DNA from 3 places in the Limnohabitans sp. TEGF003 genome. Region 2 is predicted to be linked to each of the others. Evidence: predicted binding sites of a transcription regulator. Region 2 holds the regulator's gene; each other region holds the start of a gene.

The links. The regulator FNR, encoded in region 2, switches genes on or off when oxygen is low (the NO sensors DNR and NnrR bind a similar motif). The targets are predictions, from matches to a motif close to TTGATNNNNATCAA.
Region 1: ACZ5RT_RS02340 (cation-translocating P-type ATPase) is a predicted target of FNR. The motif match lies at 4,752-4,765, and genes of this name have one in related genera.
Region 3: ACZ5RT_RS15105 (DUF2189 domain-containing protein) is a predicted target of FNR. The motif match lies at 3,170-3,183, and genes of this name have one in related genera.

Annotation. Positions count from the first base shown of each region.
Region 1 is NZ_AP029225.1:460,761-470,634, reverse strand. Features, by position in the region: gene ACZ5RT_RS02370 (biotin synthase) at 1-211, opposite strand, end outside; gene ACZ5RT_RS02365 (phosphoribosyltransferase family protein) at 298-1,044, shown strand; gene trmL (tRNA (uridine(34)/cytosine(34)/5-carboxymethylaminomethyluridine(34)-2'-O)-methyltransferase TrmL) at 1,067-1,564, shown strand; gene ACZ5RT_RS02355 (MaoC family dehydratase) at 1,555-2,010, opposite strand; gene ACZ5RT_RS02350 (site-specific recombinase) at 2,107-4,098, shown strand; gene ACZ5RT_RS02345 (hypothetical protein) at 4,087-4,698, opposite strand; gene ACZ5RT_RS02340 (cation-translocating P-type ATPase) at 4,805-7,513, shown strand; gene ACZ5RT_RS02335 (ATP-binding protein) at 7,533-8,879, opposite strand; gene ACZ5RT_RS02330 (winged helix-turn-helix domain-containing protein) at 8,876-9,544, opposite strand; gene ACZ5RT_RS02325 (cytochrome b/b6 domain-containing protein) at 9,574-9,874, opposite strand, start outside.
Region 2 is NZ_AP029225.1:2,008,043-2,017,916, reverse strand. Features, by position in the region: gene ACZ5RT_RS10005 (TonB-dependent receptor) at 1-834, opposite strand, end outside; cobalamin riboswitch at 903-1,149, opposite strand; gene ACZ5RT_RS10000 (DUF904 domain-containing protein) at 1,221-1,451, shown strand; gene ACZ5RT_RS09995 (cell division protein ZapA) at 1,448-1,774, shown strand; RNA gene ssrS (6S RNA) at 1,820-1,999, shown strand; gene ACZ5RT_RS09985 (sulfite exporter TauE/SafE family protein) at 2,025-2,840, shown strand; gene ACZ5RT_RS09980 (SIMPL domain-containing protein) at 2,869-3,612, opposite strand; gene ACZ5RT_RS09975 (sulfite exporter TauE/SafE family protein) at 3,711-4,388, opposite strand; gene hemN (oxygen-independent coproporphyrinogen III oxidase) at 4,471-5,853, opposite strand; gene fnr (fumarate/nitrate reduction transcriptional regulator Fnr) at 6,062-6,781, shown strand; gene ACZ5RT_RS09960 (hypothetical protein) at 6,759-7,064, opposite strand; gene ACZ5RT_RS09955 (nitrogen fixation protein FixH) at 7,081-7,365, opposite strand; gene ccoG (cytochrome c oxidase accessory protein CcoG) at 7,395-8,846, opposite strand; gene ccoP (cytochrome-c oxidase, cbb3-type subunit III) at 8,908-9,840, opposite strand.
Region 3 is NZ_AP029225.1:3,162,839-3,172,712, reverse strand. Features, by position in the region: gene ACZ5RT_RS15120 (heavy metal translocating P-type ATPase) at 18-2,234, opposite strand; gene ACZ5RT_RS15115 (heavy-metal-associated domain-containing protein) at 2,300-2,497, shown strand; gene ACZ5RT_RS15110 (Spy/CpxP family protein refolding chaperone) at 2,487-3,101, shown strand; gene ACZ5RT_RS15105 (DUF2189 domain-containing protein) at 3,230-4,072, shown strand; gene ACZ5RT_RS15100 (DUF2788 domain-containing protein) at 4,072-4,281, shown strand; gene minC (septum site-determining protein MinC) at 4,568-5,353, shown strand; gene minD (septum site-determining protein MinD) at 5,391-6,206, shown strand; gene minE (cell division topological specificity factor MinE) at 6,210-6,470, shown strand; gene ACZ5RT_RS15080 (indolepyruvate ferredoxin oxidoreductase family protein) at 6,639-9,874, opposite strand, start outside.

The sequences.
Region 1 (9,874 bases), 1.5 Mb from region 2:
GCTTTTGCAAAGCCCGCTGCGCCTGCAGCCCACCGCGCCAAGGCTCCCAATGGACCCAGCGCTCGGGCTGCAACTTGATGAAATCCAGCCGCTCCTGCATGCGAGAAGCCACTTCTTCGTGCAGCCAAGGCGAAGCCTCGCCCACCGGATGCGCCGACCAGCGGGCAGCGGCAACAGGGTCCAGCGAGGGGGGGCGTTCAGGTGCAGACATGGCCAAGGCTCAAAAGAGGAGGTCCTGCTTCAGGCCAACGACAGGTTCGCCTTGTGGTCAGGGGGTGGCGGCAGTATATTGATTTCATGTGGCCCAAATGGTTCCAAGGGATAGGCTCAAGACTCTGGTCGCCGCACCTCGACCCTGTTTGGGGCTGGCTGCCCAGCCGCTGCGCAGTTTGCCAAAGCTGGCCCCAGTCACCGCTGTGCGAAACCTGCATCAGCCGCTTTGCCCAGCCACAACACCGCTGCTCGGGCTGCGCCCTGCCCTTACCCCACCCCAGCGAGCGCTGCGGCGCCTGCATCCAAACCCCGCCGCCACTGGACCGGTGTCTGGCAGCCACCGCCTATGCCTGGCCTTGGGTGGACCTGATCGCCCGCTACAAGTTTCAGCAGCAACCTGGCTGGGCCGGGCCTTTGGCCACCCTGATGCTGAGCAGCCCCTGGGCCGAAGACACACTGGACGCGGCCGACTGGGTGCTGCCGATTCCGCTGTCGGCCCAGCGCCTGGCCGAACGCGGTTACAACCAGTCCTGGCTGCTGGCACGCCAATTGAGCCCGAACAAAGCCGACGCCCAATTGCTGCTGCGCACCCGCGACACGCCTTCGCAGCGCACCATGCCCCGTGCGCAGCGGCTGGCCAATCTGGTGGGCGCTTTCGCGGTAGAGCCCTTGCGGGCCGCACAACTGCGCGGCCAAAAAGTGCTGCTGATTGACGACGTCATGACCAGCGGCGCCTCCCTGCACACCGCAGCCCGGGTGCTGCGCGAAGCCGGGGCTGCGCAGGTCAGCGCCCTGGTGCTGGCACGCACCGAAGCAGGCAGCGACGCCTGAAGGCCAAGGCACAATACCGGCCATGTTCCATATCGTCCTGGTTGAGCCCGAAATCCCGCCGAACACCGGCAACGTCATCCGCCTGGCGGCCAACACCGGCTGCACACTGCACCTGATCGAACCGCTGGGCTTTTCGATGGACGACAAGCACATGCGCCGTGCGGGTCTGGACTACCACGAGTACGCCGACTTGCGCCGCCACGCCGACTGGGCCAGCTTTCTGGCACACGAACAACCCGACCCCGAGCGCATGTTTGCCCTGACCACACGCGGCAGCCGCGCTGCGCATGGTGTGGCTTTTACACCCGGCGACTGGCTGGTGTTTGGCTCGGAAACCCGGGGCTTGTCGCCCGAGTTGCGTGAACAGTTCGCCCCGGCCCAGCGCATCAAACTGCCCATGCGCGAGGGCCAGCGCAGCCTGAACCTGTCGAACGCGGTGGCAGTGACCGTGTTCGAGGCCTGGCGCCAAAACGGCTTTGCCGGGGCCAGCCCGGCACCGGGCCTGCCGACTCAGGCGTAAATGCGCACCAGCGACTCGGCCGCACACACCGGTTTGTCGCTGCCTTCGCGCTCCACCGTCACATTCCACTGCAGCTGCAAGCCGTTGCCTTCAATGGGCGTGGCCGAGTGCAAATGCAGGTGCGCGCGCAAACGGCTGCCCACCGGCACCGGCGCCATGAAACGCACCTTGTTCAGGCCGTAATTCACGCCCATGCGCGCCGATGTGACCACAATGGTTTTGTCAAAGAACTGCGACAACAAGGACAAGGTCAAAAAGCCGTGCGCGATCGGTGCGCCAAAGGGACCCTGCTTGGCTCGCTCCTCGTCGACGTGGATCCACTGGTGATCACCCGTGGCCTCGGCGAACTGGTTGACCTGTTGCTGGGTGATGGTCACCCACTCGGTCGCGGCCACATCATGGCCCACGCAAGCGGCCAGATCGGCCAATGTTTGAAATGTTTTCATTTGGTTACTTTATTCACCTTGCAAAAGCCGGGCTGTCGACGAAGAGACACCACTTTGCGGTATGGTGAAAAACGACAACCACCACCCCTCTACCGCATGCCCTCTCCACCGACCCTGCTGAGCCTGACACAACAACTGATGCAACTGCCCCACCGGGTCGACCGTCACCTGTGGCTCAACGATGTGGTCCAGTGGGTGCGTGGTGACCGGCAATCGCCCGGGGAAGCGGCGGCCCGGCTGGGCCTGCTGGTCGATGCCTTGCTGGCCCGCCCCGACTTGACGGCCGCCTGGCAAAGCTGGTGGCGGGCGTTTCTGGACGACACCGATCCCACGCCTTTGCTGGCCGACTTGGGTTTTGCACCGCGCACGGCGTTCATCAGCGACATGGGCCAGCGCCTGCGCATGAAGCTGTTGCCCGCCACCCCCGATACAGGCGATCTGGGTGCACTGTTCCTGTTTCTGCAGCCAGAACCTTTTGATGTGCAATGGTTGCAAGCTCTGGACGAGCACACGCTGGGCGGTTTGACGCGGCTGATGCTGCCCCAGGCCCCTGCGCAAGCCCCGCCGGCCTTGCAAGAGAATCTGATGGACGCGCTGACCTATTGCGTGGGCCAGATCAATGCCACCGGCCACTCGGCGGAAATCCGCACTCGCATGAGCAGCCGGGACGAAAACACCCGCCCATTTCACGATCTGCCCATGGCGCTGGAGGTGTTTCGCCAGGCCTTGCAGCAACACGGCCCGCACAGTCAAGCCTGCCAAACGGCCGCACAAGCCCTCAAGCTGCAACTGGACCATTGCAGGCATGCGGCCTACACCGTCTATGCCCACCTGCAAGAACACGGCATTTCGGTGGGCATCGTGTTCCGGCTGCGGCAGTTGCGGCATCTGGTGATCCGCTGCAAATACCTGATGGAAGCCTTGCTCACGCACGAACCCATCCCGGCCATGCTGGCTTTGCTGGCGCACCTGGCGCAGGTCTGCCACGACAGCCGCAGCATCCGCAGCCTGTGGGCTGCCAACAGCCACATGCTGGCCGAAAAAGTGGCGCAGCGCAGCGCTGAAAACGGTGAGCACTACATCACCCGCAACGCTGTGGAATACCGGCGCATGCTGGGCAAGGCACTGGGCGGTGGCGCGGTCATCGGCCTGACCACCTGGGCCAAATTCGCGATCGTGGGTCTGGCCCTCTCCCCTTTCTGGGCAGGCCTGGCTGCAGGCACCAACTACGCGATGTCGTTTGTGCTGGTCATGCTGCTGCACTGGACAGTGGCCACCAAACAACCGGCCGTGACAGCGCCCGCCATGGCCGCCAAACTCAAATCCATCGACAACGACGAAGGCGTGCAAGGCTTTGTGGACGAGGTGGCTCACCTGTTCCGGTCCCAGATTGCGGCCATTTTGGGCAACCTGCTGGCTGTGGTGCCGATGGTGTTGCTGATTTGCCTGGCGCTGACCCAACTCGGACTGGCCCCCATGGCCAACGAGGCCGAAGCCCGTTATGTGCTGTCCTCGGTCAGTTTGCTGGGCCCCACGGCCTTGTTCGCCGCCTTCACAGGCGTGCTGCTGTTTGTCTCCAGCATCGTCGCAGGCTGGGTGGAAAACGCTTTTGTGCTGCACCAGCTGGGCTCGGCTTTGCGCTACCACCCCCGCCTGCGCCGCTGGATCGGGGTGCAGCGGGCAGAACGCTTGGGTCTGTATCTGCAAAGCCATGTTTCAGGCCTGGCCGCCAACATCTCGCTGGGCTTGATGCTCGGGCTGGTGCCGGTCATTGCCCAATTTTTTGGACTGGGTCTGGACGTCCGGCACGTGACCCTCTCGGCCGGTCAAATCGCCGCAGCAGCGTTCACGCTGGGCCTGCCCGCACTCGGCACACCGGCCTTCAGCTGGGCCTTGGCGGGCTTGCTCGTGATTGGCCCGCTCAACCTGGGCGTGAGTTTTTACCTGGCCTTCCGCGTGGCCTTGACCTCACAAAGTGTCAGCATGGCCAACCGGGGGCGCATCCGCCAAGCCATTGTGCAGCGCATCCGCACACAACCGATGTCGTTCCTGCGGCCACCCGCACCTGCTGCGGCATCAGAGGTCTGAGTTCGAAGCGTCCGTTCGCATCTGCATCAGTTCGGCCCGCAAACGGGCCAATTCGGCGCGGTAGTTTTCAGCGTCGCCGTAATCGGCAAAGCCGTGGTAGTGCGCATGCGTTTGCATCATGCGACGTGCGTGCTTGATCGGGCACCAGTATTTTTCGGTCAATCCCACCACCTCACGGCCATAGGCCATCAAGCCATTGCCATACGAGCAGTAGGCGCAGTTGATTTTTTCCAGCCAGTTCAAATAGGCCAGGTGCGTGCGGTCGTACACAAAATAGTCCGAGCGCTTGACGCGGGGAATGCCGCACAGGGGAAAGCACACCCATTGGTAGAGCGTGACAAACGCGTCAAGCAGCAGCATGGGCAAGAGCACCGGGTAAATGAAGGGCACACACAACACATGCCGCCACTCGGCCGTGAGCACATAACCGAGCAAGCCCTCCTTGAAGCGCTTTTGCTGCGCCAGCACCTCTTTTTCAAAACGCACCTTGTGTTCTTCAAAATCGGCCTGCCACTGTTGTCGGCGGCTTTTGGCTTCTTGCTCAATGGCCGCTTCCAGCTGCTGAATGCGGTCCAGAAATTCCTGAATTTTGGGGTTCATGGGGCCTCCTAGGGCGAACGCAGATGGACAAAGGGCGAGGCCATCGGCTTCACTTGACTTGCGTCAAAACGCGCCCGCATGAGCACCCGCAAACTGAGCGATGACCATGGCAATCGATCATCCACCCGATCACCTTAACACCGCACAAGGCTTGACCACAGCCCAAGCCCAAGTGCGGCTGGCCGCGGATGGCCCGAACGAAGTGGCGCAGGGCACGCGTCGCTCCGTTTGGCGACGCCTGGCCGACATGCTGCGCCAACCCATGTTCGCCTTGCTGGTCACGGCAGCACTGCTGTACATGCTGCTGGGCGACCTGACCGAAGGTCTGACGCTGTCGGTCTTTGTCTTGGCCGTGCTGGTGCTGAGTTTTTACCAGGAGGGGAAATCCGAAGCTACCATTGAGGCCCTGCGCCAGCTCACACAAGCCCAGGCCCGTGTGCTGCGAGACGGCCAAACACAGCTGATCCCCGCCAGCGACGTCGTGGCAGGCGACTGTTTGCTGCTGTCAGAAGGCGACCGGGTGGCTGCAGACGGTTGGCTGCTGCAGGCCAGCAACCTGCAAATGGACGAATCCCTGTTGACGGGCGAATCGGTGGCCGTGGACAAAAGCCCGCTGGAGCCACAGCCAGGCGGCTCAGGGTCGCCAATGCCCAAGCCGCCACCCCAGGCCTGCGTGCATGGCGGCACGTTTGTTGTGCGCGGCAGCGGCCAGGTGCGGGTCACGGCCACCGGCATGCGCAGCCAGATCGGACAAATTGGTCTGTCATTGGACCAGGTACAAGAAGCCGACACCCCCTTGCAACAACAGACCGCCCAATTGGTCCAGGTGCTGGCCAGTCTGGTGGCGGTGCTCTGCGTGGTGATGGTGCTGACCCTGGTCTGGCGCACCGGTCAATGGGTGCCCGCTTTGCTGTCGGGCATCGCGCTGGCCATGGCCATCCTGCCCGAAGAGTATTCCGTGGTCCTCACGCTGTTTCCGGCCATGGGCGCGCGTCGCCTGACGCGTGAGGGCGTGCTCACCCGGCACATCAACGCCATCGAAACCCTGGGGGCGATCAGTGTGCTGTGCACCGACAAAACCGGCACCCTGACGCAAAACCGCATGACCGTGACCGCACTGGCCGTGCCCCGGGTGGCTGGCAGCTCAGAGCCTGGCGAGGTGCTGCAGTGGCGCACACCCGCAATGGGCCAAGCGTCGTCCACGCCGGCCGCAACCGCTGCACCACTCTCCACGGCTTTTCACCCCTTGATCGAGCACGCCATTCTGGCCAGTGCCCCCACACCTTTCGACCCAATGGAGACCGCCTTCCATGCGATGGGCAAAGACCATCTGAGCGAGGCCGATCGCGCTTTTGGCGAGGGCCAGCTGGTGCAAACCTACGCCCTCAGCCCCAGCCTCAAAGCCATGTCGCATGTCTGGCAGTTCGACCCAGATGACCCGCATGTGGTCTCGGTCAAAGGGGCCCCCGAAGCCGTCATGGACCTGTGCCACCTGAGCCCGAGTGCACGCGCGCACTGGCTGGCCCGCGTGGCAGACATGGCCGCACAGGGCTTGCGCGTGCTCGCGGTGGCACATAGCCGATTTGAAGGCCAAAGCTACCCCGATACCCCGCACGACTTTGACTTTGAATGGCTGGGCCTGATCGGGCTGACCGACCCCTTGCGCCCCGAAATTCCGCAGGCCATGGCCGACTGCCAATCGGCCGGCATTCAGGTCATTGTGATCACGGGCGACTTCCCTGCCACAGCGCGCGAAATCGCCCGGCAAGCCGGACTGCCCGAGGGTGAAACCCTGACCGGTGATGTCCTGGAAGGCCTGGATGACGCCGCTTTGCGCGAGCGGCTGCGCCACGTCACCGTCTGTGCACGCATCTCGCCGCACCAGAAACTGCGCATCGTGCAGGCGCTGCAGGCGCAGGGTCAGGTGGTGGCCATGACGGGCGATGGCGTGAACGACGCCCCGGCCCTGAAGGCCGCCCACGTGGGCATCGCGATGGGCGCACGGGGCACCGACGTCGCCCGCGAAGCCGCCGACCTGGTGCTGGTGGACGACAACTTCGCCTCGATCGTTCGGGGCATCCGTTTGGGCCGCCGCATTTTCGGCAACCTGCAAAAGTCGATGCAGTACATCTTTGCGATCCACATCCCGATCGCGGGCATGGCCTTGGTGCCCATGCTGATGGGCTGGCCTGCACTGATGCTGCCCTTGCATGTGGCCTTGCTGGAGCTGGTGATCGACCCAGCCTGTTCGCTGGCCTTCGAGAACGAGCCCGCCCCGGCCAACGTGATGCGTCAAGCACCCCGCGATACCCGCACGGCCCTGTTTGGCGCTCGGACCATCGGCCTGGCCTTGGGACAAGGACTGGCGGTGCTGGCCTGTGTGGCCCTGACGTACGCCATTGCCAAGCTGTGGCCTGGCGCAGGCGAGGCGTTCTGGTCGATGCCGTGGACACCTGCGCTGGATGCGATGGCTTTGACTGCGGCTTTGAGCGAAGCGCAAATCCGCGCCATGCTGTTCATCACGCTGATCACCGGCAATGCTGCCTTGATCCTGTCCAACCGTGCAGGCGGTGGTCAGTTCTGGCGCAGCTTGCGCACACCCAACGCCGTGGCCTACGGGGTGATCGCCTTGGCCGGTTTCTTTCTGGTTTTGGCCATCCATTGGCCCTGGCTCTCAGGCCCGCTTCAGTTTGAGCCCCCGCCGCTGTGGCCGTGGCTCACCGCGGTCGCTTCAGGTGCGCTCAGCGGTGTCGGCGTCTCGGTTTTGCACTGGGCCATGAGCGCAAGGCCAAGCCCACCCCAGGGCCGTGGCTGAACCTGAGCGCACAAGCCCCTCAGTTGTGCGCTGGCACGGCAGGCCAGCGCACGACGACGCTCAACCCACCCAAGTCTGGACTGTGCCCCAACGTCACCTGCAAGTGGTAGCGCTGGGCCAAGCGCCGAACAATCGACCACCCCAACCCACTGCCATCCGCGCCATTGCCGGGGACCCGAAAGAAACGGTCCCCCAATCGGTCCAGATCGGCAGGACTCAAACCCGGGCCACTGTCTTCGACACTGAGGCTTGGGGTTGGTGATGCTTCCCAACGCACACGGATCTGTGCACCCACCGGGCTGTAGCGCTGGGCATTGTCCACCAGATTGCCCACCAACACCCCCACCAGACCGGGCGGCATGGGCACATGCAAGGAAGCAGGCGCGTCAAGACTCAAGACTTGCTGTTTGGCACGTGCCTGCGGACCCAGGTCCGCCAACAGGGCCTGGGTGTCGGCGACGGCATCGCAAACCACAGCGCCCTGCGCGGCGTCATCGGCATCGAGTCGGGCCAACTGCAAGAGCTGGGTCACCAGCCGTGTGGCACGGTCACACCCCCGCAACACGGCATCCAGGGCCATCTGGCGATCGCTGTCGGAATCGCTTCCACGCGCCACTTGTGCCTGCATGCGAATGGCCGCAATCGGTGTTCGCAACTCATGTGCAGCATCGGCCGTGAAACGGCGCTCGCCATCCATTTGCTGGGCCGTCTGCTCGAACCAACGGTTCAGGGCCTTGACCAGCGGCCGCACTTCGGCCGACACCTCTTCACTCAGAGGCTCGCGGGCATCGGCCTGGCGCTGCGAGACCGACTGGCTCAGCTGGCGAAGCGGCGCGAAGGACTTGAAAATCGCCCCCCAGATCAGCAAGGCCAAAACAGGCAAAGCCAGCAGCATGGGGACGATGGCGGACTTCAGGCCCGCTTTCAGGATGTCGTTGCGGGCCGATTGCAACTCGGCCACCATGACCTGAACATCGCGCTCGCGCCCGGGCGTGGCAAAGACACGCCAGGCTTGGTCACCGAGCCGCTGGTCGGAGATGCCGGTTCGGCCCCAAGGTGCCAACGGCGACACAGGGGCCTCGGCCGAGCGAAAGACCAGCTTTTTTTCATGCCAGACCTGAAAAGCGACCCGGGGCTGGTACTTGTGCAGCACCGGTGCGGTGGTGAAGTCGTCGTCGTGCTCATCGCTGGTCTGCACCGCCAGCACCGCTGCGGTTTGCGCCAGATGGGCGTCCAGCAACTCGCTGAGCTCGTGCTCGGTTTTGAGCCATGTCATGACCAGCACCAAAGTCCAGACCAGCCCGGTGACCGCCAACAGGCTGAGCGTCAGCCGCCATTGAAGCGAAGAAGGTCGCCAGACTTTCATGCCTTGACTTGCTGGGGCAGCATGTACCCCACGCCTCGCAGGGTTTCGATCACGTCCGCATGCAGCTTCTTGCGCAGGTTGTAAATGTGAACCTCGACCGTGTTGCTGCTCACCTCGGTTCCCCATTGGTACAGGTGCTGTTCGATCTGTCCACGGGTCAGCACACGGCCCGCGTGCAGCATGAAAATGTGCAGCACCTCGTACTCACGCGAGGACAATTCGACCGCCCGCTCGCCCAGCCATACCTGGCGCGAGGCCGGGTCCAGGCGCAAAGCCCCGGCCTCCAGAGTGGGCTCTGCGACGCCATGGGCACGGCGCACCAGTGCCCGCAGGCGTGCGGCCAGCTCCATCAAATCCACCGGTTTGACCAGGTAGTCATCGGCACCAGCATCCAGTCCGGCGATGCGGTCGGGCACGCCATCCCGCGCCGTCAAAATCAACACCGGGGTGGTGACTTTTTGGCGGCGCACCGCCGCCAGGCACTGCATGCCATCCTGGCGAGGCAAACCCAAGTCGAGCACGCAGGCTTCGTACACCCCGGCCAACAGCTCACGCTCAGCCGCCACGCCGTCGCGGACCCAGTCCACCCAAAAGCCTTGCTGCTGCAAACCGGCTTTCAGGCCGGAGCCCAGCAACTCGTCATCTTCCGCCAATAAAACGCGCATGTGTCCAGCCTGAATGGGGGTCTGAAAAATCAATCGTCATCGTCATGATCGTCGCTCTGCATCGATTGTGCCTTGCCGGGTGCAGGGTGCAACCAGGCGGCCACGCCCTCGCCCTGTCCCTGAGGTGAGGCCTGCCACTGCCACACCCAGAACGACACAACCGCAGCAAGCAACACAATGGCCCACCACCCCTGGTTGGATCGGATCAAATCGGGCCCGGCGCCTTCCACACGCCCGGTCAACATGGGCGTGGCCAGATTGCGGCGACGCAGCAGACTGAGGACCACCACCCCGGCGATGTGCGCCAGCACGGCCGCCAACATGACGTTG
Region 2 (9,874 bases):
AGAGGGTTGTGCTTGGCGTGGGTCGGCAGCGTACTGCGTCAGCGTCAATCCACCCGGTGTCTGTGCATGCTCACTGCGCTGATTAGCAATGACGCCAACGCGAAAGCTATCTCCACGGAACTGTGCGGACACATTGACGTTTTTGTCAGAACTTGCGCCGTTTTGACGATAACCGTCTGATCGACGGTCTAGTCCCGAAGCATTGAAACTCCATTGCTCAGCCGAATAGAACAAGCCGCCTTTCACTTCACGTGTCCCGTAGGAGCCCACAGAAGCGGTAGCCTGCCCCGAGACACCCAATGGATGCACCAGCCCCGAAGCTTTCGTGATGATGTGGATCACGCCTGCAACCGCCCCTTCGCCGTACAGCACAGACGATGAGCCTCGGAGAATCTCGATTCGCTCAATCTGATCAAGCGCCAAGGCAGACAATCTCAGTTCACTGGAGTCTCCCTGCTTGTAAGCGATACCGTCAATGACCACCACCATGTTGGAGGCGGCAGTATCACCAAATCCCCCGAGGTCCAAAGAGTATTCGTTTCCCCCGGAAAGACTTGGACGGCCCAGCACACCACCGAGTTTCATGATGGCCTCGTTGACTGTTCCAACACCAGAGGACTCGATCTCGGCACGGGTAATTACGGTGGTGGCTACCGGCAACTCATGCGCATCCTGTTTGTATTTGGATGCACTGATCACCACAGAGTTTTGTGACAGGTCAAGGCTTGGGGCTACGCCCTGCACCTGAGCATGGACAACCGAAGCCCACAAAATTGGAGCGACACCACAAGTATGGGCGGCATAACGCGCCACAGTAGAAATATTTTTCTTCATGAGAAACTAACAAGTCAAACGCCCTCACCGCCTTCCCCGACAGTGCATGGGCTTTACAACCTATCTTGCGACAGGTCACCTTGTTGGCCGGTATCCGGGCTGACAGAGCGACTTCCATCACCTTCCCAGTTGCCTGTTTCAGGGCGACCAGTGGTTTGAGATGAAAGCTGGGTTTTCTTTTGACAGAAAACCCGTCTGCTTACCGTTGCGGGGGCAGCGCAGGTTAGGTCGGCCGTGGTGGCTTTTCCCTCCTGCTTCCCGTTGAACTGCGCGCCGTGAACCGGCATCGCGAGCACCAACAGCGATCATTTTATGCGCCAAACTGTCTCCCAGCCTACAAAATCGCCCACGCTCTACAATGCGAAATCTCTTTTTCTTTGTCTGCCATGGCCCATTCCGACACCATTGATCAAATTGCCGAGCGTGTGGATCATTTGTTGCTGCGCCACGAAGAGCTTCAACGCACCAACGCTTTATTGGCCCAGCAAGTCCAGGCGCTGACCCTTGAGCGTGACCAGCTCAAATCCCGACTGGCGGCAGCCAGAGCGCGTGTGGATGCCCTGATTGAGCGTTTGCCCGCATCCAGCACCCCCGCATCTCCTGAGGCTTCAGCATGAGCAACAAACAATTGGACGTCCAGATCATGGGACAAAGTTATATCCTCGGTTGCCCCGAGGGGGGTCAAGAGCGCTTGTTGGCTGCTGTGCGCAAAGTGGATGAAGCCATGTGCAAGATCCGCGATGCCGGCAAGATCAAGGCGCGTGACCGCATCGCCGTTCTGGCAGCGTTGAATCTGGCCTTCGAGCAATCTGAAACGCCTTCGCCCACCACCAACACCCAAGCTGCTGCGGCAGATGTCCCCGAAGCATCACAAGAGCGCTTGTCGCAGCTGCTCAAGCGTCTGGACCATGTTCTGGAGCAAGACGGTCAATTGATCTGATGCAGACGTTGTTCTGTGGCAGGTCTTTTGAAAGTCCTACAATGCCATGGTCTGCGGTGCATGCCGGGCTTTATATTTCCTTGAACCAATGCTCTTAGAGCCCGGGCTTGGTACATTGGCTGGTGAGCGTGATCGTCTCGCGTCAGATGAACCCAACGCCAGTCTGCCCTCGCCCACCTGAACCCCGGTTCAGGATGCCGGTCCGGTGGCACTCGCAGACACCTTTCCTTTCTAGACTCTCCATTCCCCCATGATCATCGAACCTCTGCTGTTGGCCGAATTGGCCGTTTTGGGCCTGTGTACGGGCTTTTTGGCGGGCCTGTTGGGCATTGGCGGCGGCATGATCATGGTGCCGTTCTTGACTTACCTGCTGGGTGCGCGTGGGGTCAGCCCCGACCTGGCCGTCAAGATGGCGATCGCCACATCCATGGCCACCATCATCTTCACCAGCGTCTCCAGTGTGCGTGCCCACCATAAGAAAAAAGCCGTGCGCTGGGATCTGGTCAAGGGCCTGGCCCCAGGCATTGTGATCGGCAGCCTGATCGGCAGCATGGGCATTTTTGCTTTCGCCAAAGGCACTTACCTGGCCTTGTTTTTTGCGGCTTTTGTCGGCTTCTCGGCGACACAAATGTTTCTGGACAAAAAACCCGCCCCTTCTCGCCAAGTGCCTGGCTTCCAGGGTTTGCTGGGCGCAGGCGGTCTGATCGGCTTGCTGTCGGGTCTGGTGGGTGCAGGCGGAGGCTTCATCAGCGTGCCGTTCATGGCCTGGTGCAATGTGGCCATCCACAACGCGGTGGCCACCAGCGCAGCTTTGGGTTTTCCGATTGCGCTGGCCAACGTGGCCGGTTACATCGTCAGCGGTCAGAACGTGCAGGACCTGCCAACCTACAGCTTTGGCTACTTGTGGTTGCCGGCTTTGGCGGTGATCGCCGTGTGCAGCGTGCTCATGGCCCCCATTGGCGCGGCAACGGCCCACAAACTGCCGGTCAAGCAACTCAAGCGCGTTTTTGCCAGCGTGCTTTATCTTCTGGCCGCTTACATGCTCTACAAAGGCCTGTCCGCCTGATTCAGGGCCTGAACTCAGGCCCACCCTGTCAGCGCATGGCGATGCTGCCCGTCAGGTTCACCACCACGCGCGACTTGCCTGCCATCGTAGGCACAGCAGCGGGTGCCTCGTCCATCTGCACCATGGCCATGCGGGGCATGACACTGCCCTCACTGGCCTCTTGCGCGTTCACGCGCACTTCCCTGAGGGTGTAAGCGCTGAAGCCAAACTGCTGCGTCAAGGCTTGGGCTCGGGTCTGAAAACGTGCGACCGCCTCGGCCTGGATGCGTGTTTCGGCCGCATTCTTTTGCTCTGCACTCAGCCGCCATTCGATCCGCGAGACCGTCATCTCTGGCAAGCGCGCCGCGAGGGTGGCGATCTGCTCGGCATCGCGGCCCTGCAACACCAATTGCGCCGTCCCTGCCCAGCCATTGATCTTCCCATCTCGCCCATACCGGGGTGAAACGTTCATCTCGCCCGTTCTCACTTCCAGTGCGCCGGGCTTGGCCATGGGGCTGGCAACAGCCAAGGCGGCCGACAGCACCGCGTTGAGCTGCTTTTGAACCGCAGGCGCTTGCAAGCCCTCTTTTTGAACCGACAAGCTCATGACCAGCCAGTCTTGAGCCACTTCGGTCTGTGCCGATGCACTCAGGTGCAGGACTTGATGCGCGACAGCATGGCCCGCATGAGGCATCTGAGAGGTGGATGGGTTTGGGCCTTGTGCGAAGGCGACAGGCCCCAAAAGCGTGGTCATCAGGGCCAAGGCCATGGAAGGCTTGGAAATCAAAGTCATGGGCTCTTTCCGGGAATGGGTCAAAACAACTGACAGAAACACGCGCATTGTGAAGGCCAGCAGGGTCAAAGAACTGTCTGGTCCGGTGCGGTTTGGTTTCAGGGTGTAACGCACCAGGGGGCTTGGTCATGCACCAAACCCATCCACAAAGCCCAGGCCGAGACGCCTGCCAGCGCCAAACCAGCCACACGCATGCCCCAGGCTCCGTCACCGAGTGTTTGCATGCGCAAAAACAACCAGGGCCCAGCCCACAGGCTAAGGCTGCTGCCCAGCGCAAACAAGGCCATGGTCGCCGCACCCTCCACAGGCTGGCTGGTCAAAGCGGCCACCATCAAAGCCGAATACAGCAAACCGCAAGGCATCAAGGCCCACAGCCCGCCCACCATCCAGGGCGCGGCGCGTCCCCAGCGGCTGTTGAAGGCTCGCACATGCGCCCACAAGCGGCGAGCGGCGGCATCGAGCCACACGGGTTGTCGTGCCTGCAGCATGAGCAGCAAGCCCAGCACCAGCGCCGTGAGGTGCAGCAAGGTCCAGACCGGGCGAATGGCGGCCGACTGCGTGGTCAACCAGCCCAGGCCCTGCACGCTGGCTGCAGCCACCGCGCCCAGCAGTGAATACCCGGCCAAACGCCCGAGCTGAAAAGCCAGCAAGGCCTGCGCCCGCCGCTCACCCGCCGCCCGGCCCAGGCCCGCACAGGCGGCGCCACACATGGCCACACAATGTGGCCCACCCAACACCCCCATCATCAAGGCCGTGATGGCCAAAGAACTTTGCATGCCCTGCCTGCTGGTTGATCTGCGTCGCATTGTCGGCGATGCGCACAGCCCATGGCCGGGCCATGCCCAAAGCCCCAAGGCATCAGATGATTTTGGAAAAGCGGCTGCGGTTGCGGTCGGCTTGGACGTAACGGTCAAACACCATGGCCACGCCCCTCACAAAAAACCAGCCCATGGCGGTGACCTGGATGCCGGAGTCACTCAGCGCCACCAGGCCTTGCGACTGCATGTCTTCGAGCTGGCTCAGCTCTTTGGCAAACAGGGTTTTGAAATCGACCAACCAGGCCAGGTTGATGGACTCGTATTGCAAATGGCCCTGGCACATCAGCGCCATGATGACCGAGCGGCGAATCAGGTCGTCGCGCGTGAGCGCCAGGCCCCGCACCACTGGAAAGTGGCCCTGATCGAGCAGGTCACAGTACTCTTCCATGGTCTTGGCGTTCTGGCTGTAAGTCGCGCCGATCCGCCCGATGGAGGAGACGCCCAAGGCAATCAGGTCGCAATCGGCTTGCGTGCTGTAACCTTGGAAGTTGCGGTGCAAACGCCCTTGCCTTTTGGCCACGGCCAAGGCGTCGTCGGGCAAGGCGAAGTGGTCCATGCCAATGTAGACATAACCCGCATCGGTCAAGGCGTCGAGCGAGCGCGACAGCATGGACACTTTGGCTGCACCCGAGGGCAATTCTTGCGCATGGATGCGGCGTTGGGGCTTGAAGCGTTCGGGCAGGTGCGCATAGGCATACAGCGCAATGCGGTCAGGACGCAGACTTTTCACCTGCTCAAGTGTGCGGTCAAAGGACTCGGGGGTTTGCAGAGGCAGGCCGTAAATCAGATCGACGTTGACCGACTCGAAGCCGAGGCGGCGAGCCGCTTGAACCAGTTGAAACACCTGCTCGGACGGCTGTATGCGGTGCACGGCTTTTTGCACCGCAGGGTCAAAGTCCTGCACGCCGAAACTCAGGCGGTTGAAGCCCAATTCGGCCAGCACGGCCAGTCGACTGTCGTCCACGGTGCGCGGGTCCACCTCGACAGAGTATTCACCGCCCGGCACGAATTCAAAATGCTCGCGCAGCATGGCCATGAGTTGGCGCAGCTCTTCGTCGCTCATGAAAGTGGGCGTGCCGCCACCCAAGTGCAACTGGCTGACCGACTGCCCTCGCCCCAGGTGCCGGGTGTGCAGTTCAACCTCTTTGCCGAGGTATTTCAAATACGCGGCAGAACGCTCTTTGTGTTTGGTGATGATTTTGTTGCAAGCGCAGTAATAACAAAGCGATTCGCAAAACGGGATGTGCACATACAAGGACAGCGGTGTCTGCTTGCCCACCGTACCCGATTGACGCTGCACCAAGGCTTGCACATAGTCGGCCTCGCCAAAGGCTTCGACGAAACGATCCGCTGTGGGATAGGAGGTGTAACGCGGACCGGGCACGTCAAAACGTGTCAGCAATTCAGGCGTGATGACGGACATGCGGCTGCCCCTTAATTCGAATGTGTTCACAACAATGGTGCGACTTTGCCTGTTTGCCCCCACGCTTGTATTGACTCAAGTCAAACGCTTTACCGGTTTCCCGGGATTTCCTGCACAGACAGGGTATACCCTGAAATTCGGGGTCGTTTTCGGTATAAGCTCAAGACTTGATCTAAGGCAAATCCATTTCTCAACCATGAGATCAACCATGAATCCCCAAGCCATCAAAGTCGCCTGCTCCAATTGCAACCTGCGTGAGTTGTGCATGCCCATGGGCCTGAGCGAGCATGACCTCAACCGCCTCGACGATCTGGTGGCGGTGCGCCGCAAAGTCAAGCGCGGGACCACTTTGTTCACCAACGGCGAGAAGTTCACCTCGCTGTACGCCATCCGCACGGGATTTTTCAAAACCTGCCTGGCCACCGAAGATGGACGCGACCAGGTCACGGGTTTTCAGATGGCAGGCGAAATCATTGGTTTGGATGGCATCGTGAACGACCAGCACACCTGCGATGCGGTGGCCCTGGAAGATGCCGAGGTCTGTGTCATGCCGTTTGACCGCATCGAAGAGATTTCACGCGAGGTGACCGCGCTGCAAAGCCATGTGCACAAAATCATGAGCCGCGAAATCGTGCGCGAACACGGCGTGATGCTGCTGCTGGGCAGCATGCGGGCCGAAGAGCGACTGGCCGCTTTTTTGCTGAATCTGGTGCAACGTCTGCATGCCCGTGGCTTTTCCCAGTCCGAGCTGGTGCTGCGCATGACGCGCGAGGAAATCGGCAGCTACCTGGGTTTGAAGCTCGAAACCGTCAGCCGCACTTTCTCCAAATTCGTCGAGGAAGGCATGGTGGAAGTCAAACAACGCCATGTCCGCATTCTGGACACCGAAGGCCTGCAGCGTCTGGTCAACAACAACGCGTGCCATTGACGCCGCCCTGCGCACAGTCTGCCGGGCGATCGCCCGGCGCTACCGGGCAGCGGTTGACTTCAAACGGGGACATGCCCAGCAGCGTGGTCAGGGCGCTGGAGAGCATGGTCAGACCCCAAAACGCGAAAAAAGCCAAGGTGTAAATCGCTTGCCTGGACAAGTCCAGATCGCGCCCGAACCAGTGCAGGTCTCGCGGGTCGACGAAGGCGAACACCAGCATTTCCATCAGTCCGGCCACCAAAAAGGCAGGCCAGGCAATCCACATCCAACGTTGAGCCCGCATGGTGTCTCCCTTCGCCTCAGGGTTGAGTCGGTGCGGCAGCAGGCGCCTGGACCGCTGAGGGCAATTCGCCCGTGGCCGCGTGGTTGCGGCCTTGCATGGCTGGAGCATGCGTGATGCCCTGGCGTTCCTGCATGGCGCTGCGCGGCGTCACCTGAAGCACCGGGTCGGGGTTGCTGGCGGCAATGTAAAACGTGACCAATCCCGCCACGACCACCACGGCCGGGCCGCCCACCACCATCCAGACCAGGCCAAAGCGCCACCAGGGTTGACCCTCTTGGGGCTTGCGCAGTGCGTTGTTCATGTGTGTCTTTCTGAAAAGGAGGTCACCCATCAACGGGGAACCAGGAACACGGTTTTCTCGCTCAACTGTCCCACCACTTGGCCATCGGGCGCGCGTGAGGCGATGCGGAAATGGATCGGGTGCGAGCCCGCAGCGGCCGCATCATAGGGCAGCTGCAAACGCACCGAGACCCAGCGGGACTCGGTGGCGGCCACTTGCACCTCTGGCTCACCCACCAGCTTAAGGCCAGGCAAGCCATCGATCTGCAACTCAAAGTTCAAGTGGTGTTCGGCTGCATTCATGATTTGCAGGCGGTACACGTTCTCGATCTGACCGCCTGCAACGATGCGGGCCAAAGTGGCACGGTCGCGTTCGATGTCCACTTTGAAAGGCTGGCGCAGCCACAGGGATGCCCCGACACCGACGATGATGGCCCACAACACGGCGGTGTAGACCAACACGCGGGGGCGGAAAATGCGGCGCACCGTTTGCGCCCAGTTCCAGCCCTTGTCCATCGCGTTTTGCGTGGAAAACTTGATCAGGCCGCGCGGATAACCCACCTTGTCCATCACGTTGTCACACACGTCCACACAAGCGCCGCAGCCAATGCATTCGTACTGCAGGCCTTTGCGGATGTCGATGCCCGTGGGGCAAACTTGCACACACAAGGTGCAGTCCACACAAGAACCCAGGCCCAGGGCTTGGGGATCGGCTTTTTTGGAGCGGGCACCCCGGGGCTCGCCCCGCGCTTCGTCGTAGGTGACGATGAGCGTGTCCTTGTCGAACATGGCGCTTTGAAAGCGGGCATAGGGGCACATGTATTTGCACACCTGCTCGCGCATGAAGCCCGCGTTGCCATAGGTGGCAAAGCTGTAAAACAGGATCCAGAAAATTTCCCATGGGCCAAAGCCCAGCGACAGGATCGATGCCGTCAACTCGCGGATGGGCGTGAAGTAGCCCACGAACGTGAAACCCGTCCACAACGAGAACACGATCCAGGCGAGCTGCTTGCCCGTCTTGCGCCAGACTTTGTTGAAGCTCAGCGGTGCGGCATCCAGGCGCATGCGGGCAGATCGATCGCCCTCGAACTGGCGCTCGATCCAGATGAAAATTTCGGTGTAAACGGTTTGCGGGCAGGCAAAACCACACCACAAACGCCCTGCCACTGCCGTGAACAGAAACAAGGAGAGTGCCGAGATGACCAGCAAAGCCGTCAGGTAAATGAAGTCTTGCGGATACAGGACGAGGCCGAAGATGTAGAAGCGGCGAGCGCCCAGGTCGAACAGCACCGCCTGGCGCTGCCCCCATTCCAGCCAAGGCAGGCCATAAAAAACCAATTGCGTGATGACCACCATCAACCAACGCCAGCGAGCGAAAACGCCCTGCACACTGCGTGGGTAGATTTTTTGGTGCGCCTGGTACAGCGACACCAGTTCCGCATCACCGTCGGTGGGTACGGGGGTGATGGGGATCACGCTGCGGGGGGGACGCTGATCGGGGATGGACAAAATGCAGACCTTGGGTCAAAGGGTGCAGCAGGACGGGCCTGCTGCACGGGGGACATCATTTCGCGGCGCTGACCGTGGTGCTCGCCGGGGCGTTGTTGGACAAGCCCCAGACATAAGAGGCCAGCACATGGATCTGACCTTCGGTCAGCTTCTGGGCCTGGGCGGGCATCTGGTTGACCTTGCCGTTGTTGATCATGTTCACGATGGCGTTTTCACCCCAACCGTGCAGCCAGATGTCGTCGGTCAGGTTGGGCGCACCCAGGGCGTGGTTGCCCTTGCCGTCCATGCCGTGGCAGGCTGCGCAGACACCAAACTTGGACTTGCCCAGCGAGGCGCGCAGGGAGTCGTGCGGGCTACCCGACAGGCTGAGCACATAGTGGGCCACGTTGCGCACGTCTTCAGGGCCACCCACCGCTGCGGCCATGGGGGGCATGTTGCCCGCACGGCCTTGCACCAAGGTGGTCTTGATCGCGTCAGGTGTGCCGCCATAGAGCCAGTCGGCATCGGCCAGATTGGGGAAGCCTTTGCTGCCCCGTGCGTCCGAGCCGTGGCATTGCGCACAGTTGTTCATGAACAAGCGGTCGCCAATGGCCAGGGCTTTCGGGTCTTTGGACACCTCTTCAGGCGGCATACCCAAAAACTTGGCGTACAGGGGGGCCACTTCGGCGTTGCCTTTGGCCACTTCGGTTTCGTATTGACCCGCCGAAGACCAGCCGAATTTGCCGGCAAAACTGCCCGCACCGGGGTACATGGCCAGGTAAACGAGGGAGAAGACAATGGTGATCACGAACAGGCCCACCCACCAACGCGGCAAGGGGTTGTTCATCTCGCGCAGGTCACCGTCCCAGACGTGGCCAGTGGTGTTGTCGTTGGCGGTCATGGCCTTGGCCTTGCCGCTGAACCACAGCAAAAGCAGGCAGGCGATGATGCTGACCAGCGTGATGCCTGCCACGTACAAGTGCCAGAAATTGCTGATGAAGTCACTCATGGGGATTCCTTGGTATTTTTTGAGTTCTGGCGGA
Region 3 (9,874 bases), 1.2 Mb from region 2:
AAATTAAGAAACGGATTTCAAGGTTTCCAGCGTTTGAGCAGCAAGGCGTTGCTCATCACGCTGACCGAGCTGAGCGCCATGGCCCCACCCGCGATCACCGGGTTCAGGTAGCCCAACGCGGCCAGCGGAATGCCCGCCACGTTGTAGGCAAAGGCCCAAAACAGGTTTTGCCGGATCTTGGCCACGGTGCGTGCCGAGATGTCGAGCGCCGCACCCACCAGCGCCACATCACCGCGCATGAGGGTGATGCCTGCCGCGTGCATGGCCACGTCGGTGCCATTGCCCATGGCCATGCCCACATCGGCGGCGGCCAATGCAGGCGCATCGTTCACCCCGTCGCCTACCATCGCCACCACCCGCCCTCCTGCACGCAGCTGTTGAACCTGGGCGGCCTTATCGCCAGGCAGCACGTTGGCCAAAACCTCACCCTCTTCTGGCCGCAGGCCCAGACGGCGCGCCATGACTTCGGCTGCAGCCTGGTTGTCACCTGAAATCATCACCAGTTTCAAGCCCCTTTCGCGCAGCGCGGCCAAAGCTTGCGCTGCGCCTGCTTTGGGTTCGTCACCAAAAGCCATGAGCAAAATGCCTTGCAGACCCGATGGCGTTCGTTCTGCCAAAGCCGACAGCGTTGCACCCTGGCCCAGCAAGGCTTGTATGTCTTGCGCCCAAATGCTGCTGTCCATGCCTTCATCTTGCAACCAGCGCAGACTGCCCAGCATCATCTGGCGTCCGCCCAATGTGGCCTGCACGCCACGGCCAGGCACTGCTGTGAGGTTTTCGGGTTCCAGCAATTTCAGCTTGTGAGTTGTCGCCATGCTCACCACCGCCCTGGCCAAGGGATGCTCGCTGCCGCTTTGCACGCTCGCGGCCCAGGTCAGGGCCAAATCCTGATCTTGCCCTGGCGCCACCACGTGGCGCACCATTCGGGGTTGCCCCACGGTGAGCGTGCCCGTTTTGTCAAAGGCCACTGTTTGCACCTTATGTGCCCATTCCAAAGCCTGGACGTCCTTGATCAAGATGCCGTTTTTGGCAGCCACACCTGTTCCCGCCATGATGGCCACGGGCGTGGCCAAACCCAAGGCACAGGGGCAGGCGATCACCAACACCGCCACCGCATGGATCAATGCCGTTTCGAAGCCTGCGCCTTGAAGCACCCAGACCCCCAGCGTGACCAAGGCCACCACCAGCACGACGGGCACAAAAATTTCGGAGACTTTGTCGACCAGGCGTTGAATGGGGGCTTTGGCGGCCTGTGCGTCTTCAACCAAGCGGATGATGTGCGAGAGTACCGTTTCATGCCCCACGGCGCTCACGCGGATCACCACGCGACCATCGCCGTTGATGGATCCCCCGGTCAACCGCGTACCCACCACCTTGCTCACGGGCAGAGGCTCACCTGTCAGCATGGACTCGTCTACCTGAGTTTGACCTTCGACCAATTCACCGTCCAGCGGAAACCGTTCACCGGGCCGAACCACGATGCGGTCATTCACCAGAATTTCTGCAACGGGCACATCAATTTCGCCTTCATCGCTGAGCCAATGGGCCTTGTCAGGCCGCAGCGCGTGCAGCGCCCGAATGGCCTCGGTCGTTTGGCGTTTGGCACGGGTCTCCAGCCACTTGCCCAACATCACCAAGGTGATGACCACGGCCGAGCCTTCGAAATACAAATGAGGTTCATGGCCCGGGTGTGCTGTCCACCACAACCACACCGACAACAACCAACCCGCGGTGGTGCCCAACGCCACCAGCAAATCCATATTGCCCGTCAAGGCTTTGAGCGCGTGCCAACCTGCTTTGTAAAAGCGTGCCCCCAAAATGAATTGCACCGGGGTGGCCAAAGCAAACTGAACCCAGGCAGGCAACATCCAATGTTGACCCCATAAACTGCCCAGCATCGGCAGCACCAAAGGCGTTGACAACACCAAGCCCCATGCCACAGGTGAAAAACCGGTCCAGGGCGAAGCGTGTTCGCTTTCTTCACGTTCGCTGGGCATCAGGGGCTCATAGCCCGCATCGCGAATAGCCCTGCGCAAAACCGCATCACTCGCTTGCGCTGAATGCACAACAATCCGGGCCGATTCGGTGGCCAGATTCACGGTTGCGGCGTCCACGCCTGGAATTTTCAAAAGTGCTTTTTCAACCCGTGCAACACACGACGCACAGGTCATGCCGCCGATGCCGATGTCGTGAATGGTCTCCCTGTTCTGGGCTTCCGTCTTGATCTGTGTCATGTCAATGCAGTGGTTTGGCGCTATGCTTTGAGCACGCCCATGAGGGTATGCCTGAAAGAGACATCATGAACCAAATTTTCACCGTTGAGGGGTTGACTTGTGGCCATTGCGAAAAAGCTGTGACCAAAGCCTTGTTGTCTTTGGACGCCGAAGCCAAAGTTCTGGTCGACCGCACGCAAAACAAGGTCGAAGTGGATTCAGAAATGCCACGCGATGCCCTGGCCAAAGCCATCGCCGATGAAGGCTACCGCGTTGTGGCGTGATTTTTTATTGCTCCTTGTTCACCGAACTTTACAAATCGCAGCAAGCGCGCCACACCCCAGACACATCAAGCGGCGAGACTGGAGGCGTTCCATCACTGAAAGGATGTTCGCCATGAAATCGATTCGCCACACACTCATCGCCAGCGCTTTGTTGGCCAGCCTCTCTGGCCTGGCTCTGGCACAAACGGTGCCTGAAGCCAAAACCGACAGTCCACGCGCCCAACGCATGGAACAAATGCGCACCCAAATGGGCGAGCGGCATGCAAAATATTGGTCTGACCTCAAAGGCAAACTCAAGCTTGAAGCCGGTCAGGAAAATGCTTGGACCACTTTTGCGCAAAGCATGCAAGCGCCTGCTCAAAGAATGGCGCACCTGGACCGTGCAACGCTGCAAAAGCTGACCACGCCCGAGCGCATCGACCAGATGCAAGCGCACAAAGCGGTACGTGATGCAGACATGCAAAAACGTGCTGAAGCCACCAAAACTTTTTATGCTGCGCTCAATGCAGAACAGAAAAAAGTATTCGATACCGAAACTGCACGGATGATGCAAGGCATGGGCCACAAAATGGGCCGTGATGGTGGCCATCACAACCACCACTGAACGCCTCTGTTTAGAGCATTGACGACAAGGCCACTTTGACCCGTGGCCTTTTTTCTGCCTTTCTGGATTTGACACAGGTCAAGGTTGAAGGGATCGAGGATGGGTAAGCTGTGCCCATGCCTGATTCCATGCCAACCCCAAGCGCCAAGACCCGTTCTGGCCTTTTTTTACCGCCCATTCTGCCCCTGCTGAAAGACCAGCCCATGCAATGGCTGGCTTTGGGCTTCAAGGATCTGGCGCGGGCCCCTTTGCTGAGCACGATGCACGGTCTGATTTTGACCTTTTTGGGCAGCTGCATCGCCTGGATCGCACATGATCGGTTCTGGCTGTTGGTGGGTTCTTTGTCCGGCTTCATGGTAGTGGCTCCGGTATTGGCCACCAGCCTCTACGCCATGAGCCGCGCCCTGGAAAAAGGTGAAACCGTTGATTTTCGGCTGCTGCTGAACACCTGGACGCAATGGCAGCTGCGCTTGCGCCACGAACCTGACAGTTACTGGAGCCTGATTCGCTTTGGCTTGCTGTTGGGTTTGGCAGCGACAGGCTGGGTCATCACCTCGTCTGCCCTCATCACTTTGCTGGCCCCCGCCCCCATTCACACACCCATGGACTTTATGCGCCATGTGGTATTGGCCAAAGAAGGGCATTTGTTTGAGCTGTGGGTCGGACTGGGGGGCATGATGGCCGTCCCGGTGTTCGCCTCCAGTGTGATTTCAATGCCTTTGCTGTTGGACCGGCGTGTCACGGTGTTGCAAGCGGTACTGACCAGCTGGAAAGCGGTGTTGACCCATCCTTTTCAAATGACTTTTTGGGCATTCCTGATCTTGGGTTTCAGTTTGCTGGGCATTTTTTCCCTGTTGCTGGGCCTGATCCTGGTGGTGCCCATGCTGGGCCATGGCAGTTGGCATGCCTACCGCCACATGGTGGATGTGTCGGATTTGCCCGAGCGTCTTTCAGGGCAGGGTGAACCGTGATGTTCGGCTTCAACGAAGAACAATTTGCCTGGTTTGGCCTGACCATCGGTGTTGGTGCCTTCATGCTGTACATGCTGTTCATCATCATCCAGTTGGCTTGGGAATCCAAAGCAGGCAAATTCGGCACTTTTGTGCTTTTTCTCGGACTGGCTTTTGGCATGTTGGGTTTTGTGGCCAAAGGTGTCATCCAATGGGCCATTGGGGGCTGAAAGCGGTTTTGGTACAAGGCTGTGGATAAGAAAAGGGCAACACGGCACTTATCCACAGCGTGATCCGCTTTGCGCAAGTTGTTCATTTTGACAAGACAGCTCAAAAGCAGACCCACACACAGGCTTGAAAAATACGCAAGCCTCTGTTTTTAAAGAGAAAATTTTGCTTATCCACAGAACAGCCCTGTGCTTACCTACTACTGCTATTTAAAGATATAAAACTATAGAGAGATAAGACAGAACAACAGCACTGTTAAGATTTGGCACTTTCCAACCTTCCGGCACCATGGCTATCGTTTCAGAAGAAGCACGTTTATCCTGTTACGACATCAAAAGCGCTGACCTGTCCATGGTGGCTTTGCTGTTGAAGACCACGGACATTCAAGCCGTGTCACGCGCTTTGAGCGAACAATGTGCCGAAAGTCCGGGTTTCTTCGACCATGATCCTGTGATCATTGATTTGACAGCTCTGGACACCCGTGAAGAAGGCTTTTTCATCGATCTTCCTGCCCTCATGCAGGTGCTCACACAACACGCTTTGGTGCCCTTGGCAGTCAAAGGCGCTGAAGGCGCTGTTTGGGATCAGGCCAAGGCAGCGGGTCTGGTGGATGCCTCAGATGCCCGTATTCGGCGCGTTGTGGCTGTTTCGGAGCTTGCACCACCCGACCCCACCCCATCACCGTCTGAGGCGCCTGTAGCAACTCCAGCACCTGTGGTGGTACCCCAAGGTGCCATGGTCGTGGACAAGCCCTTGCGTTCGGGTCAGCAGGTTTACGCCAAAGGCCGTGACTTGGTGGTCATGGCGATGGTGAATCCAGGTGCCGAAGTGATTTCTGATGGCAATATTCACATTTATGCGACTTTGCGTGGCAAGGCCATCGCAGGTGCGCGGGGCAACACCGAGGCCCGTATTTTTGCCTTGGCCATGGAGCCCGAACTGATCTCGATCGCAGGTGTGTACCGCACCAGCGAAAACGCTTTACCTCCAGAGGTATTGGGCAGACCTGCCCAGGTTTGTTTGCAATCAGGCCCTGATGGCGACAAATTGCTGGTGACGCCGCTCAAACCCTGACCTTTGTCATTCACCTCAGTCCAAGAAAGAAAATCCCATGGCAAAAATCGTCGTTGTGACCTCTGGCAAAGGCGGTGTGGGTAAAACCACCACCAGCGCCAGTTTCGCTACGGGTCTGGCGCTCAAAGGCTTCAAGACCGCTGTCATTGACTTTGATGTGGGTCTGCGCAATCTGGACCTGATCATGGGTTGTGAACGCCGCGTGGTGTATGACCTGATCAATGTGATTCAAGGCGAGGCCAACCTGAACCAGGCGCTGATCAAGGACAAGCAATGTCCAAATCTGTTTGTTTTGGCGGCTTCTCAAACCCGTGACAAAGATGCTTTGTCACAAGAAGGCGTGGAGAAAGTTCTCAACGATCTGAACGACATGGGTTTTGAGTACATCGTTTGTGATTCCCCCGCAGGCATTGAAACTGGTGCCTTGATGGCCATGCATTTTGCCGATGAAGCCTTGGTGGTGACCAACCCTGAGGTGTCTTCGGTGCGCGATTCGGACCGCATTCTGGGTATGCTGGGCAGCAAGACCAAGCGTGCCATTGAAGGCCTGGAGCCGATCAAGGAGCATCTGCTCATCACACGTTACAACCCCAACCGGGTGGAAGACGGTCAGATGTTGTCCTTGCAAGACATTCAGGACATCTTGCGCATCAAGCTGCTGGGTGTGATTCCTGAAAGTGACAATGTGTTGCAGGCTTCCAACCAGGGCACGCCTGCCATCCACATGAACGACACCGATGTGTCTGAGGCCTACAAGGATGTGATTGACCGCTTCCTGGGTGAAGACAAGCCCATGCGTTTCACGGAAGCGGTCAAGCCTGGTTTTTTCAAGCGCATGTTTGGAGGCAAGTGAACCATGTCGTTTCTTTCCTTCCTGCTGGGTGAAAAGAAGAAGACCGCAAGCGTCGCCAAGGAACGCCTGCAAATCATCTTGGCCCATGAGCGCAGCGGTCGCAATGCCGCCGAGCCCGACTACCTGCCCGACTTGCAACGCGAGCTGGTGGCTGTGATCAGCAAGTACATCAAGATCAACCCTGAGGACATCAAGGTGAACCTCGAACGCCAGGACAACCTGGAAGTGCTGGAAGTCAAGATCGAGTTGCCTGACGCGCGCTGATCTGATCTCGTCACACCCGACTCGGTCGGGTGTCCATGCCTTCGTTCACCCTGGATACCCGCATGCGCGGGTATGACGCATTTACCAAGATTGGTTTGTTGTGACTCTGTCACACCCGACTTGATCGGGTGTCCATGGTTTTCAACGGGTTCAAAGAGGCATCGTCAATCATTGCGCCCGCAAAGAAGCCCACAAAGCCCGTGCCGCCTTGATGTTGCGTTCCTTCACATGGCCAAACCCTTTGATGTTTTCAGGCACTTGTGCCATGCGCAAAGCCTGAGCATGGTTTTCAAGGTTCAGGCCTTGAATGGCTTGCCCCATGTGCTGCATGTATTCCTGGATCAAGGCGCGCTCGGTTTGTCGTTCTTCAGTGCGTCCAAACACATCAAACCAGGTGCCACGCAAGCCCTTCAATGAGGCCAGCAATTTGAAGCCCGTCAACATGGCGGGTCCGAATTTCTGTTTGATCAACTCACCTTTGTTGTTGCGTTTGGCCAAGAGCGGTGGGGCCAGGTGGTAATGCACTTTGAAGTCACCTTCAAAGCTGTTTTGAATGCGCGCCAGAAAACCTGTTTGGGTGTGCAGGCGGGCGACTTCGTATTCGTCCTTGTAGGCCATCAGCTTGTACAAATGACGTGCCACGGTTTCGGTCAATGTGCTCTTTCCCAACGGGGCTTCTGCTGATTGAACCTGGGCGATGAATGCCTGGTAGCGCTTGGCGTAATCGGCATTTTGGTAATCGGTCAAGCGTGCCATGCGGTCGGCGATCAGGTCTTCCAGCGATTCACGTTTCTTGAACTGGACCACTTGCGCAGGCTGGATGGCTTTCATCAGCACATCCAGTTGGCAAGCGGCGTGGCGGCCCCACTCGAATGCGGCGAGGTTGTTTTTGACCTGCACGTCGTTGAGCTCAATGGCCCGCACCAACGATTCGCGGCGCAAAGGGACCCAGCCTTTTTGCCAGGCGTAGCCCAGGATCATGGGGTTCACATAAATCGTGTCGCCCATGAGTTGCTTGGCCAGGGCATCGGCGTCAAAAGCGCCCACGCCCTCTACACCGACTTGTGCGGTGATTTCGGCCACGCATTGCTCGGCCGGGTTTTGCCAGTTGCCGTTTTTCACAAACGCGGCGGTGGGTGTGCTGTTGCTGTTCAGGGCCACATGGGTGCGGCCTGCACGCATGCGCAAGGTGGTTTCCTTGGAGGCGCTCACGATCGGGTCGCAACCGATGATCAGGTCGGCAGCAGCCATGCTCACGCGGGTGGTGCGGATCTCGTCCTGGCTGTTGGCCACCAGGATGTGGCTCCAGGTCGCGCCGCCTTTTTGCGCCAGACCGGCCGAGTCTTGTGTGACGATGCCCTTGCCTTCGATGTGTGCGGCCATGCCCAGCAGCTGGCCGATGGTGATGACGCCTGTGCCGCCCACGCCTGCGACCACCATGCCCCAGGGTTGGGTGATGAGGGGCAGTTCAGGTTCTGGCAAAGCGCCCAAATTGGCAGGGTTCAGCGTGCTTGTGCTGGACGAGGCTTTCTTTTTGAACGTGCCGCCTTCCACCGTGACAAAGCTGGGGCAGAAGCCTTTGAGGCAGCTGGTGTCCTTGTTGCAGGTGCTTTGGTTGATGGTGCGCTTGCGGCCCAAGGGTGTCTCTAAAGGTTCGACCGACAAGCAGTTCGATTGCACGCCGCAGTCACCACAACCTTCACACACTTCTTCGTTGATCATCACGCGCACCGCAGGGTCGACCATGGTGCCGCGCTTGCGGCGGCGGCGTTTTTCGGTGGCACAGGTCTGGTCGTAAATGATGACGGTGGTGCCTTTGATCTCGCGCATTTCGCGCTGGATGCGGTCGAGTTCGTCGCGGTGGAACACCCGCACGCCTTCGGCCAAAGCCACGCCCTTGTACTTTTCAGGCTCGTCGGTCACAACCACGATGCGCTGAGCCCCTTCGGCCTTCATGCTCATGGCGATTTGCACCACGCTGTGGCCTTCGGGGCGCTCACCGACTTGCTGGCCGCCGGTCATGGCCACGGCATCGTTGTACAAAATTTTGTAGGTGATGTTCACACCCGAGGCCACGCTTTGGCGCACCGCCAAAATTCCGCTGTGGAAATAGGTGCCGTCGCCGATGTTGGCAAAGATGTGCTGGTCGGTGCTGAAGGGTTGTTGGCCCGTCCAGGGCACGCCTTCGCCGCCCATTTGGGTGAAGCCCGTGGTGCTGCGGTCCATCCAGAGGCTCATGAAATGGCAGCCGATGCCCGCCATGGCGCGTGAACCTTCGGGCACCTTGGTGGAGGTGTTGTGCGGGCAGCCTGAGCAGAACCAGGGGGTGCGCTCGGCAGCCGCGCCCAGGGTCAGGGTTTGCAGCGATTTTTCCTTGGCGTCCAGAACGGCCAGGTGTGCGTCGATGCGGGCGGTGGTGTCGGCGTCCACACCCATTTTCTTCAGGCGTTTGGCAATGGCCCGTGCAATCAGGGCCGGGGTCAGATCGGCGTTGGCCCTCAGCAGTGTGCGCTCGGTCGGGTTGGGGATGGACCATTCACCGCCCGACACATCACCATCAGCTTCGTCAAACTTGCCCAGAATATTGGGGCGCACATCGTCGCGCCAGTTGTAGAGTTCTTCTTTCAGCTGGTATTCGATGACTTGGCGCTTTTCTTCGACCACCAAAATCTCGCGCAGCCCGGTGGCGAACTCGCGGGTGGTTTGTGCTTCGAGCGGCCAAACCACGCCCACCTTGTGGACCCGGATGCCCAGGCGCTGGCAGGTGACGTCATCCAGCCCCAGGTCCAGCAGAGCCTGGCGCGTGTCGTTGTAGGCTTTGCCGCTGGCGATCAGGCCAAAGCGGTCATTCGGTCCCTGGATGACGTTGTGGTTGAGTTTGTTGGCGCGGATGTAGGCGAGAGCCGCGTACCACTTGTAGTCGAACAAACGGGCTTCTTGTTCTAGCGCAGTGTCGGGCCAGCGGATGTGCACGCCGCCGGGGGGCATGACGAATTCGGGCAGCACGATTTGCACGCGCTCGGGGTCGATGTGTGCGGTGGCACTCGACTCGACGATTTCCTGAATCGTCTTCATGCCCGACCAGATGCCTGCAAAGCGGCTCAAGGCCAAGGCGTGCAGACCTTGGTCCAGGATGTCCTGCACGCTGGCCGGGAAAAACACGGGCAGGCCGCAGGCCTTGAAGATGTGGTCGCTTTGGTGCGCGGCGGTGGAGCTTTTGGCCACATGGTCATCGCCCGCCACGGCCAGCACGCCGCCCCAGGGCGTGGTGCCCGCCATGTTGGCGTGCTTGAACACGTCCGAGCAGCGGTCCACACCGGGGCCTTTGCCGTACCAGATGCCGAACACGCCATCGAACTTGTTGGTGCCGGGCGGCGCAAAACCCAGTTGCTGCGTGCCCCACA